2 regions of the Musicola paradisiaca NCPPB 2511 genome follow, and region 1 is predicted to be linked to the other one. Evidence: predicted binding sites of a transcription regulator. Region 1 holds the regulator's gene; the other holds the start of a gene.
The links. The regulator LexA, encoded in region 1, represses DNA repair genes until DNA is damaged. The targets are predictions, from matches to a motif close to TNCTGTATGTACATACAGNA.
Positions count from the first base shown of each region.

Region 1 (5,398 bases):
GGTTCAGCTCGACGGCATCTCCCCTATTGACGATCAACTGCTGTCGGCACAATTCCTGCGTCAGTGCATTGAGTACGCTACCAAGCTGTGTTTTATCGTAGTGCAGGAACAGTTCGGCCTGCAGCAATGGATAGAGTAAAGAGACCTGCCGCAATAACTCGGACGCAGCGATTTTGCGATGATGCATCACTATGCTGGCGATCAGCGATGGCAGCACCAGCAAGTGATGAATATTGTTGCGGTAATAGGTCATCAGTACGGCCTGCTCGCGTGGCAGGATAATGATGTCGCCGATGCTATCCTTTTCCACTTCGAACTTGTTCATGCCTAGCGCATGATCCAGCAGTTCGGACGCACTTTTCGTCGGCACGGTAATGTCGCCGGTATAGGGCACGTTACGCAGTAATTGCAGGTAGCATTCCAGCTGTTCTTCCATCTGCTCGCGGGTGAGGGAGCGCTGACGAGAGGCCAGCAAGGCGGTTGAACACAAATTCATGGCATTGGCCGCTGCCGCATTGTTGATTCGCACCATGATACTGGCGGCGATGCTCTGGACGGTCGGCGTCAGCCAGACTGGCCGCTGCGGCTCGATCGGGTCGATGTCGTCGCGCCATTGCGGTACGTGGGTGTTGAGGTAGCTGGTCAGCGATAGCGGTTCGCCGATGTTTACGTACCCTTGCCCCAGATTACGCAGCTTACTCAGGCCGCGCACCATCTGTATGAACCCTTCTTTTTCTTTGGTAGCGCCGCGCAATTCCTTGGCATAGGTTCCCACTTCCATCACATGTTCGTAACCAATGTAGATAGGAACCAGTGTTATGGGACGGGTTCCGCCACGCAGCATGGCTTGAATCGTCATCGCCAGCGTGCCGGTTTTAGGTTCCAGCAAACGCCCCGTGCGTGAACGGCCGCCCTCGACAAAATACTCTACGGAATAACCGCGGGTGAACAGTTCGCCCAGGTATTCGCGGAACAACGTGGAATAGAGCTTATTGCCTTTGAAGGTTCGGCGGATGAAGAAAGCGCCGAGACGGCGGAAAATCGGCCCGGCCGGCCAGAAGTTCAAGTTAATGCCCGCCGCGATGTGCGGAGGCACCAGCCCCTGGTGATAAAGCACATAGGAAAGCAGCAGGTAATCCATATGGCTGCGATGACAAGGAACATACACCAGTTCGTGCCCGTCCTGAGCCAGCTGGCGGACCCGCTCGGCGTTATGGACGTTAATCCCTTGATATAACCGGTTCCAGGTCCAGCTCAGGACGCGATCGGAAAGGCGAATCGCTTCGTAAGAAAAATCGGCGGCGATTTCTTCCAGCAGGGTAATCGCGTTCTGTTGCGCTTTCTCGTGGGAAATCTTTTTTACCCGCGCTTCATCATCGATGGCTTTAGCTATTGCTTTGGACGACAACAGTTTGTTGAACAGATCCTGCCTTGCGGGCAGTCTGGGGCCGACTGCTGCCAGTCGTAGTCGGGAAAAATGCATCCGCGCTACGCGAGCCAGCTTGTGGGCGATGGTCTTGTCAGTACCATGTTCTGTGGCCATATAACGCAGGGATACCGGCGTTGAGAAACGCACGAAACTGTCCCGTCCCAGCCACAAAACGGCAAAAAATTTCTCGATGCCGTTCAGCAATCGTAAATGTGGCGTTTCCTGATTCTGCTGGCCTTCGCGGCCAGGTGAGCGTCCGAACATGACGGACACGGGAATCATCTGGATATCCAGATCCGGATTATTACGGTGCAGATCCAGGTAGTCATGAAAGAGCTTGATCGATTTCTCTTTCGGGACGTAGTAATGGAACACGCGCGGGCCGTCATTGACAAAGACGTAACTTGGCAACGTCTTGCCATCAATATGGAGTGGCTGCAGCGGATCCGGCAAACCGAGCTCGCGGCATTTGGTGCGCAGAGTCAGTAAATCCGCTTTGGAGTTGTAGGGCAGCACATAGAAAATCGGCCGGGACGGATCCAACTGTTGTTCAGCAACGGGATCCTGGGGAATAACTTTACTCTTCACCAGGAATTTAAGGGGAATATTCAGTAATTTATAGTAAATTCTACGCCAACCTGACATAACAACCAGAAGCCTCCTGTTAGCAACGCGCCGAAAGGATACCAGAAACCCGACAGGATATCTGTGGTGATACGTTCGTGCGGGCACGTTAAAATTGCGTTCAATCACAAATTACAGGTGGAGCAAGTATGAATAAAACAACGGGGTTCACCCGGCTCGTTAAAGCAACAGGGTACTCGTTGCAAGGATTGAAACAGGCATGGCTGCACGAAGCGGCATTTCGTCAAGAATCGCTACTGACTCTCGCCGCGATTATTATTGCGTGTTGGCTACCGGTTTCAACGATTGAGCGGTTGTTGCTCATCGGTTCGGTGGTGTTGATTGTGTTGTTTGAGCTTGTCAACAGTGCGATAGAAGCGGTTGTGGATCGTGTCGGGATGGACTATCACGAATTGTCCGGCAGGGCGAAGGATATTGGCTCGGCGGCGGTGTTTGTCGCCTGTTTGCTGGCCGCAAGCGTGTGGGGAAGCTTGCTGTGGAGCCATTTTGCGTGAGGCTTCGAATATTCGCAGAAAATTCCGTGGAATAGCGTTCTTCCGGGTTCCCATTGCCGGTATCCCTGTATATACTCACAGCGAAACTGTATAAACAACCAGGGGGCGGGATGAAAGCATTAACCACCAGACAACAACAGGTCTATGATCTTATTCGCGATCATATCTCTCAGACCGGGATGCCACCGACCCGTGCTGAAATTGCAAGTCAACTCGGCTTTCGCTCGCCAAATGCAGCGGAAGAGCATCTTAAAGCGCTGGCGCGCAAAGGTGTCATAGAGATCGTTACCGGCGCATCTCGTGGAATCCGGTTGCTGATGGAAGAAGAAGATCAAGGGCTACCATTGATTGGCCGTGTGGCTGCTGGCGAGCCCTTACTGGCTCAACAGCATATCGAATGTCATTACCAGGTCGATCCCGCCATGTTCAAGCCTAACGCGGATTTTTTGCTGCGCGTCAGCGGTATGTCGATGAAAGATATTGGTATTCTTGACGGTGATTTGTTAGCTGTTCACAAAACCCAGGATGTGCGTAATGGTCAGGTCGTCGTTGCACGTATTGAAGATGAAGTGACGGTCAAGAGACTGAAAAAGCAGGGGAATATTGTGCAGCTGCTGGCAGAGAACAAGGATTTTGAGCCCATTGTCGTCGATTTGCGTGAACAGAATTTCTCGATTGAAGGTTTGGCCGTCGGCGTAATTCGTAACGGCGACTGGAGCTGATTTTTCTCGCCGGTTTGATTCCGATTCCTGCTACTTATACAGTCTGGCTGGCGCTTTTTGTTTACCTTTACCGATGAGCGCCTGCCGTGACCTGTAAAATCCCTTTTGATGTGTGACGGTCGATGTTGAACCTCGTAGGTTGCCCGATGTTCAACGCTTCTTCACGATCAGGCTGTGATCATGATTGCAACTATCCCGCTGTTCGCAGGACTCCACCTGTTGGCATTCTCGGCAGAAACCATGCGCTTCCACAACGCTGTGCCGCATCACGAACCCTGACTGTTGCGCCAATTGCTGCAGCGTTTCTTCCACGCCTTCAGTCTGGCGTTCAGTCACTTGTCCGCACCGGTCGCAGATGAACAACGCGGAAGTATGGCTGTGTTCTTCAAAGTGGTGGCACAGCACATAGCTGTTGTTGGACTCGACACGATGAATAAATCCTTGCTCAAGAAGGAAATCCAGTGCGCGATAAACTGTGGGCGGCTTGGCTTGCGGCTCTGATGCACGCAGGAGATCGAGTAAGTCATATGCACTGATGGCGCCGGTTTGCTGTGCGATTAAACGCAGCACTTCCTGACGCTGGGGTGTAAGACGCACGTTGCGCTGCTGACAAAGCTGTTCGGCCTGAATGACAAGTTTGTCCGGATTGACGGAATCCATGGCAATAACCCTGAAGCCTGTTTGGGATCATGCGGCCATCTTAGCATGACAGGGCAAAAACACTGAAACGCGCCGCTTTAGCGCCTATTTGCCTTAGCTTGTGTTGGGTAGGTCAGGCGACCAGGTCGATCAGTAAAGCTCGCGTATCGGAGCCGGCCTGTAAAGTGAGACTCTTTTCCTGTTGGATGAATGCGCCATCTCCGCAGTGCAAATTCCGGCTCGCATCGGCGCAACCGCAAACGCGGATGCTGCCGTAGATGGATTGCAGATAACCGCTATTACCTTTCAATGGCAGGGTCTGCTGCTCGCCGGTTTTCATGTCCACATGGTGAATCCAGACCTGCTGGCGAAGGTGAAGGGCGTTTGGGGTATCTTCCGGCGAGGCGATTAACTGGTTGCCAGACGCTTGCAGCGTCAGCCGCTGCAGGGGGGAATTCTCGCGCGTCGGACACGCATCCAACCATAACTGAAGACGAGTCAACGGGGTTGTGTCGTCGATGTTGTGCTCGCTATAGCTAATGCCCGGCTGTGTTGCCAACAGTAATACGTCGCCCGCATCGGCGCGGATGTGGGCGCCGTTGCTATCACGGTATTCGGCCCGCCCTTGCAACAGAATATTCAGGATATCAACACGTGGATAGGTACGCGGCTGAAAGGCGGTTTTGGGTGACAACACTTCCTGGTTCAGCACGCGTAATGACGCAAACCCGAGATAATCAGGATCGAAATAGTGGCCGAAGGAAAAGGTATAACGAGCCTGTAACCAGCCATAGTCAGCCTGGCCGCACTGTTCAGCAACTCTGCTAATGATCATGGTATTTCAGACCCTTGGAATTGTTAATGCTGAGATGGTAATTGGCTGGACGATGGATTGTTAGCCAGTTAATCTGGTGGGTACATTCAAAAATCCTGAATGAGTGGAGAAATGGCAAAAGAACGAGCATTAACATTAGAAGCTTTACGGGTTATGGACGCTATTGATCGTCGAGGAAGTTTTGCCGCCGCGGCGGATGAATTGGGCCGGGTTCCCTCCGCGCTGAGTTACACCATGCAGAAGTTGGAGGAAGAACTGGATGTCGTGTTGTTCGACCGTTCCGGCCATCGAACCAAGTTCACCAATGTTGGTCGCATGTTGCTGGAACGTGGACGCATATTGCTTGAAGCGGCAGATAAGCTGACGACGGATGCTGAAGCGCTGGCGCGAGGATGGGAAACCCATTTGACTATCGTGGTGGAAGCGCTGGTGCCGACTGAACGTCTGTTTCCTCTATTGGATAAACTGTCGCTGAAAGCCAATACTCAGGTGTCGCTGCTGACTGAGGTGTTGGCGGGAGCCTGGGAGCGCCTGGAGCAAGGGCGAGCGGATATCGTTATTGCCCCAGATATGCATTTTCGCTCCTCCTCGGAAATCAATACCCGCAAACTCTACTCAATGAAGAACGTCTATG
Region 1 is NZ_CM001857.1:3,942,112-3,947,509, reverse strand. Features, by position in the region: gene plsB (glycerol-3-phosphate 1-O-acyltransferase PlsB) at 1-2,074, opposite strand, end outside; gene DPA2511_RS17430 (diacylglycerol kinase) at 2,203-2,568, shown strand; gene lexA (transcriptional repressor LexA) at 2,679-3,290, shown strand; gene zur (zinc uptake transcriptional repressor Zur) at 3,441-3,950, opposite strand; gene DPA2511_RS17415 (pirin family protein) at 4,063-4,764, opposite strand; gene DPA2511_RS17410 (LysR family transcriptional regulator) at 4,876-5,398, shown strand, end outside.

Region 2 (5,398 bases), 380 kb from region 1:
CAGGCGTATCTGCACGCCTACCAACAGGCGATTCGTGCCATCGGCAACGCATCCGGCGGACGGGGTATTTATGAAGGGCCGGGCATTTCCATCAAGTTGTCGGCGCTGCATCCCCGTTATTGCCGGGCGCAGTATGCACGGGTCATGACGGAGCTGTACCCCCGTTTGTTGTCGCTGGTGTTGCTGGCGCGTCAGTATGACATCGGCATTAATATCGACGCGGAAGAGGCGGATCGCCTGGAGATCTCGCTCGATTTGCTGGAAAAACTGTGCGTTGAACCCCAACTGGCGGGGTGGAACGGCATCGGTTTTGTGGTGCAGGCCTATCAAAAACGTTGCCCGCTGGTGCTCGATGCGTTGATCGATCTGGCACGGCGCAGCCAACGGCGGCTGATGGTCCGGCTGGTCAAAGGCGCTTACTGGGACAGCGAAATCAAACGGGCGCAGGTTGAGGGGCTGGAAGGGTATCCGGTCTATACCCGCAAGGTGTACACCGATGTGGCTTATCTGGCCTGCGCCCGTCGGTTATTGGCGGAACCGGCGCTGATCTATCCGCAGTTCGCCACCCACAACGCACATACCTTGAGCGCCATCTACCATCTGGCGGGGAGCAACTACGCGCCGGGTCAGTATGAATTTCAGTGTCTGCATGGCATGGGTGAGTCGCTGTACGAGCAGGTGGTGGGGAAAACGTCCGACGGTACACTCGGGCGCCCCTGTCGTGTGTATGCGCCGGTCGGCACGCATGAAACGCTGCTGGCCTATTTGGTGCGGCGTCTGCTGGAAAACGGCGCCAACACGTCGTTCGTCAATCGTATCGCCGATCTGGCGATTCCCGTGGATGTGCTGACGGCCGATCCGGTGAGCGAAGTGGACGCGATGGCGACACGGGAAGGACTGGCCGGCCTGCCGCATCCGCATATCCCCTTGCCGCGTCATCTATACGGCAGCCAGCGGCGCAATGCGTTCGGTGTGGATTTGGCGTGCGAACATGTGCTGGCCTCGCTGTCCAGCGCCTTGCTGATCAGCGCTGCCAGTACATGGCAGGCGGCGCCGGTACTGGCGGCGGGGCCGATGGCGATGACGGAAGCGCAACCGGTATGTAATCCGGCGGATCGGCGCGATATCGTCGGTTATGTACGGGAAACGAGCCCTGGGGAGATTGAACAGGCACTAAACGATGCGACGGAGCAGTTCGCCGTCTGGCGTTCGACGCCGGCGACGGAACGGGCGGTGGTGCTGAGTCGGGCGGCGGATATCATGGAAAGCCAGCGGGCGGCGCTGATGGCGCTGCTGGTGCGGGAAGCGGGAAAGACGCTGCCGAATGCGCTGGCGGAAGTGCGGGAAGCGGTTGATTTTCTGCGTTATTACGCGGAGCAGATGATTTTGCTCGATGATCAGACCTGCTATCCGCTCGGGCCGGTGGTTTGTATCAGCCCATGGAATTTTCCGTTGGCAATCTTTACCGGACAGGTCGCCGCCGCGCTGGCGGCGGGCAACAGTGTGCTGGCCAAACCGGCGGAACAAACGCCGCTAACGGCGGCGCAGGGGGTGAACATTTTGCTGGCGGCGGGTATTCCTCCTGGGGTACTGCAACTGTTGCCGGGGCCGGGGGAATCGGTGGGGGCTGCGTTGGTCAGGGATCCGCGGGTGTGCGGCGTGTTGTTTACCGGCTCGACGGCCGTGGCCGCGCAACTGCGTCAATCGGTGGCCGAACGTCTTGGCCCGCAAGGCCGACCGATACCGCTGATTGCCGAAACCGGCGGCATCAATGCCATGATTGTCGATTCGTCCGCCCTGACGCAGCAGGTGGTAGCGGATGTTATCGCATCGGCGTTCGATAGCGCGGGGCAACGCTGTTCCGCGTTGCGGTTGCTGTGCGTACAGGACGATGTGGCGGATATCACCCTGAACATGTTGTTGGGCGCGATGGCGGAATGCCGGATCGGCAATCCGGATCGCCTGACGACGGATATCGGCCCGCTGATTGACGCGGATGCCAGACACCGGGTCGAACGGCATATCCAGGCCATGCGGGCGAAAGGCCGCAAGATTTATCAGGTATCGCGACCAACGGCGACGGAAGAACTGGCCGTCGGCCATTTTTTGGCGCCTACGCTGATCGAACTGACCGGCGTGGATGAACTGCAACAGGAAGTCTTCGGCCCGGTGCTGCATGTGGTGCGTTATCCGCGGGAACGGCTTGGCGAGGTGCTGGCGCAGATTAATGCGTTGGGGTATGGCCTGACGATGGGGCTGCATACCCGTATCGACGACACGATCACTCAGGTGATGGAAACCGCGAATGTCGGCAATCTTTACATCAATCGCAATATGGTCGGTGCGGTGGTTGGTGTGCAGCCTTTCGGCGGCGAAGGATTGTCGGGTACCGGGCCGAAAGCCGGGGGGCCGCTTTATCTCTGGCGGCTGCTGTCGCAGTATCCGCCGGAAATCGCCGCCGGTTCGTTGTTGCGGCAAGGCGCGAAGGACGATGCCGGCTTGCTGCTGCGTGAGGCGTTATCCGGGCTGGACGCCTGGGCGCAGGCTAACCGGCGCGAGGCGTTGCTCGACTGTTGTCGGCGTTACGACCAATTGACGCCGGTGGGTATCGCTCAGACGCTGCCCGGCCCGACGGGGGAGCGCAATACCTATAGGCTGTTGCCGCATGGGCGAGTGTTGTGTTTGTCGGATAACGACGGTGATGCGCTGACCCAGCTGGCGGCGGTGCTGGCAGTCGGCTGTCAGGCGTTGTGGCCGCAGTCGGCCGAATTGCAGGCGCTTTACCTGAAATTGCCGGAAAGCGTGCAGTCGGCCATTCATTTTTGTCGGGACTGGCGGGCGGAGGAGGTCTGTTTCGACGCAGCGCTGTGCCACGGCGATGCGGCGGCGTTGCAGGCGTATGGTCGGGCGCTGGCGCAACGCGGCGGCGCGATTATCGGCATGCAGGGGCTGCCGAGCGGTGATACGAACATCGTACTGGAATGGCTGCTGAAAGAGCGGGTGGTCAGCATCAATACTACCGCGGCTGGAGGCAACGCCAGCCTGATGACGATGGGGCAGGTATGACGGCGTTGTCGTCTGCCCATTTTCTGGAAACGGCTCGCATTTACAGCAACAAATGGCGTGTTTGCACGGATTTCTGTGGCTGACTCTGGACATCCATACAGTGTGAATTTACTGTGGCGTCAGCACTCAATAACCGGGAGGCAGTGTGGATATCGCCTTATTTTATGGTCTGGGCAGCGGCATCGCAGGCTTGTTGGCGGGATGGCTGATAACCAGCCTGCGCGGGCAACAGCAACGGACGCAGTATGATATTGAACGTCGATTGCAGGAACAGGCGCAGGAGCAACTGCGGCGGAGCCTTGACGATAGTCAGCAGGCGAGACAACAGGATCAGCGCCGCCTGGAACAACAAGAGCAGGAACTGCGTCGTCTCTACAGTCAGCAGGCGGCCGGTGAGGAAAAATTACGACAACTGACTGAATTGCGTGAGGAGTGCGTTCAGCTCAATCAGGAACTGCGGGCGTTGCGCGAGGTGAACGGCGCGCAGGAAGCAGAACTGCGTGAAGTCACCATTCGACTGGAAGAGACGCGCCTGGCGGCGGAAGAGAAACAGCGCCTGCTGATTAACAGCGAACAGCGGTTGTCGACGCAGTTCGAAAATCTGGCAAACCGTATTTTCGAGCAGAGCGGACAAAAGGTGGATCAGCAGAACCGACAAAGTCTGGATCGTCTGTTGACCCCGTTGCGGGAACAACTCGACGGTTTTCGGCGCCAAGTACAGGATAGCTTCGGCGCTGAGTCGAAGGAGCGGCATACGCTGGCTCATGAAATCCGCAATCTGCAACAGCTCAACGCGCGTATGGCGCAGGAGGCCGTCAATCTTACCAACGCGCTGAAGGGCGACAATAAAATGCAAGGCAACTGGGGCGAAGTGGTGCTCAGCAGAGTGCTGGAAAGCTCCGGGCTGCGGGAAGGGTATGAGTATGAGACGCAGGTCAGCATCCAGAACGGCGCCGCTCGTTTGCAACCGGACGTGATTGTCCGTTTGCCGCACGGCAAGGATGTGGTGATCGACGCCAAAATGTCGTTGCTGGCCTACGAGCGCTATTTCAACGGCGTCGGCGATATTGATCGCGCTGCGGCGCTGAATGAACATATCGCGTCTATTCGCGGCCACATTCGACTGTTGAGCGGTAAGGATTATCAACAACTGCCCGGTTTGCGCTCGCTGGATTACGTGCTGATGTTCATTCCGGTGGAACCTGCATTTCTGGTCGCTATTGATCGTCAACCTGAACTGATCACGGAAGCATTGAAACATAATATTATGCTGGTCAGCCCCACAACCTTGCTGGTAGCGTTACGAACCATTAATAATCTGTGGCGTTATGAACAACAGAGCCGCAATGCCCAATTGATTGCTGAACGCGCTTCCCGCTTGTACGACAAGCTAAGGTTGTTTGTGGACGATATGAATACGCTCGGGCAGAGTCTGGAAAAAGCCCAGAGCAGTTATCGTCAGGCGATGAAAAAGATGGTGTCGGGCCGGGGTAATCTGATCAGCCAGGCGGAAGGTTTCCGCACGCTAGGGGTGGAAATCAAACGCCCGGTCAATGCGGCGCAGTGGGAGGACGATATGTTGCCGCTGGAGGATGAAACCGTTCCGGACGCCCTGCCGCAGACGGATATTGTGCAAGAACGGGGCGCATAGTGGGCGACATAGTAAGGGGGGCATTGATGATCCAGGCCTCAGTATCGGTACTTCCCGTGTTTTTAAGCTAAAGAAGGACGGTCGATTTGGGTCTGGGTTTGTTACACTCTTACCCACTAATAGGTAATCTCCTCCCGACGTTGATAGAAAACAGGCAAAGAACATGGCAGATGATTCGGACAAAACGACACATTTCGGCTTTCGCACGGTAGCCAGGGACGAAAAGGAAGGCATGGTGGCGGATGTCTTCCACTCGGTAGCGGCGAAGTATGACCTGATGAACGATCTGATGTCGTTTGGCATTCACCGTATCTGGAAACGATTCACTATCGAATGCAGCGGCATACGCCGTGGTCAGCGGGTGCTGGATCTGGCTGGCGGCACCGGCGACCTGACTGCGAAATTTTCGCGACTGGTGGGCGAAGAAGGCGAAGTGGTGCTGGCGGATATCAACGATTCCATGCTGAAAGTGGGGCGCGAGAAACTGCGCAACAAAGGCGTGGTCGGTAACGTTAGCTATGTGCAGGCCAATGCCGAAGCGTTACCGTTTCCGGATAATTTTTTCGACTGCATTACCATCGCGTTCGGGTTGCGTAACGTCACGGATAAAGACAAGGCGCTGCGTTCCATGTTCCGGGTGCTGAAGCCGGGCGGTCGTTTGTTGGTGCTGGAATTTTCTAA
Region 2 is NZ_CM001857.1:4,325,070-4,330,467, reverse strand. Features, by position in the region: gene putA (trifunctional transcriptional regulator/proline dehydrogenase/L-glutamate gamma-semialdehyde dehydrogenase) at 1-3,066, shown strand, start outside; gene rmuC (DNA recombination protein RmuC) at 3,212-4,717, shown strand; gene ubiE (bifunctional demethylmenaquinone methyltransferase/2-methoxy-6-polyprenyl-1,4-benzoquinol methylase UbiE) at 4,881-5,398, shown strand, end outside.
Region 2: a site for LexA is predicted at 3,163-3,182, ahead of rmuC (DNA recombination protein RmuC). Genes of this name have one in related genera too.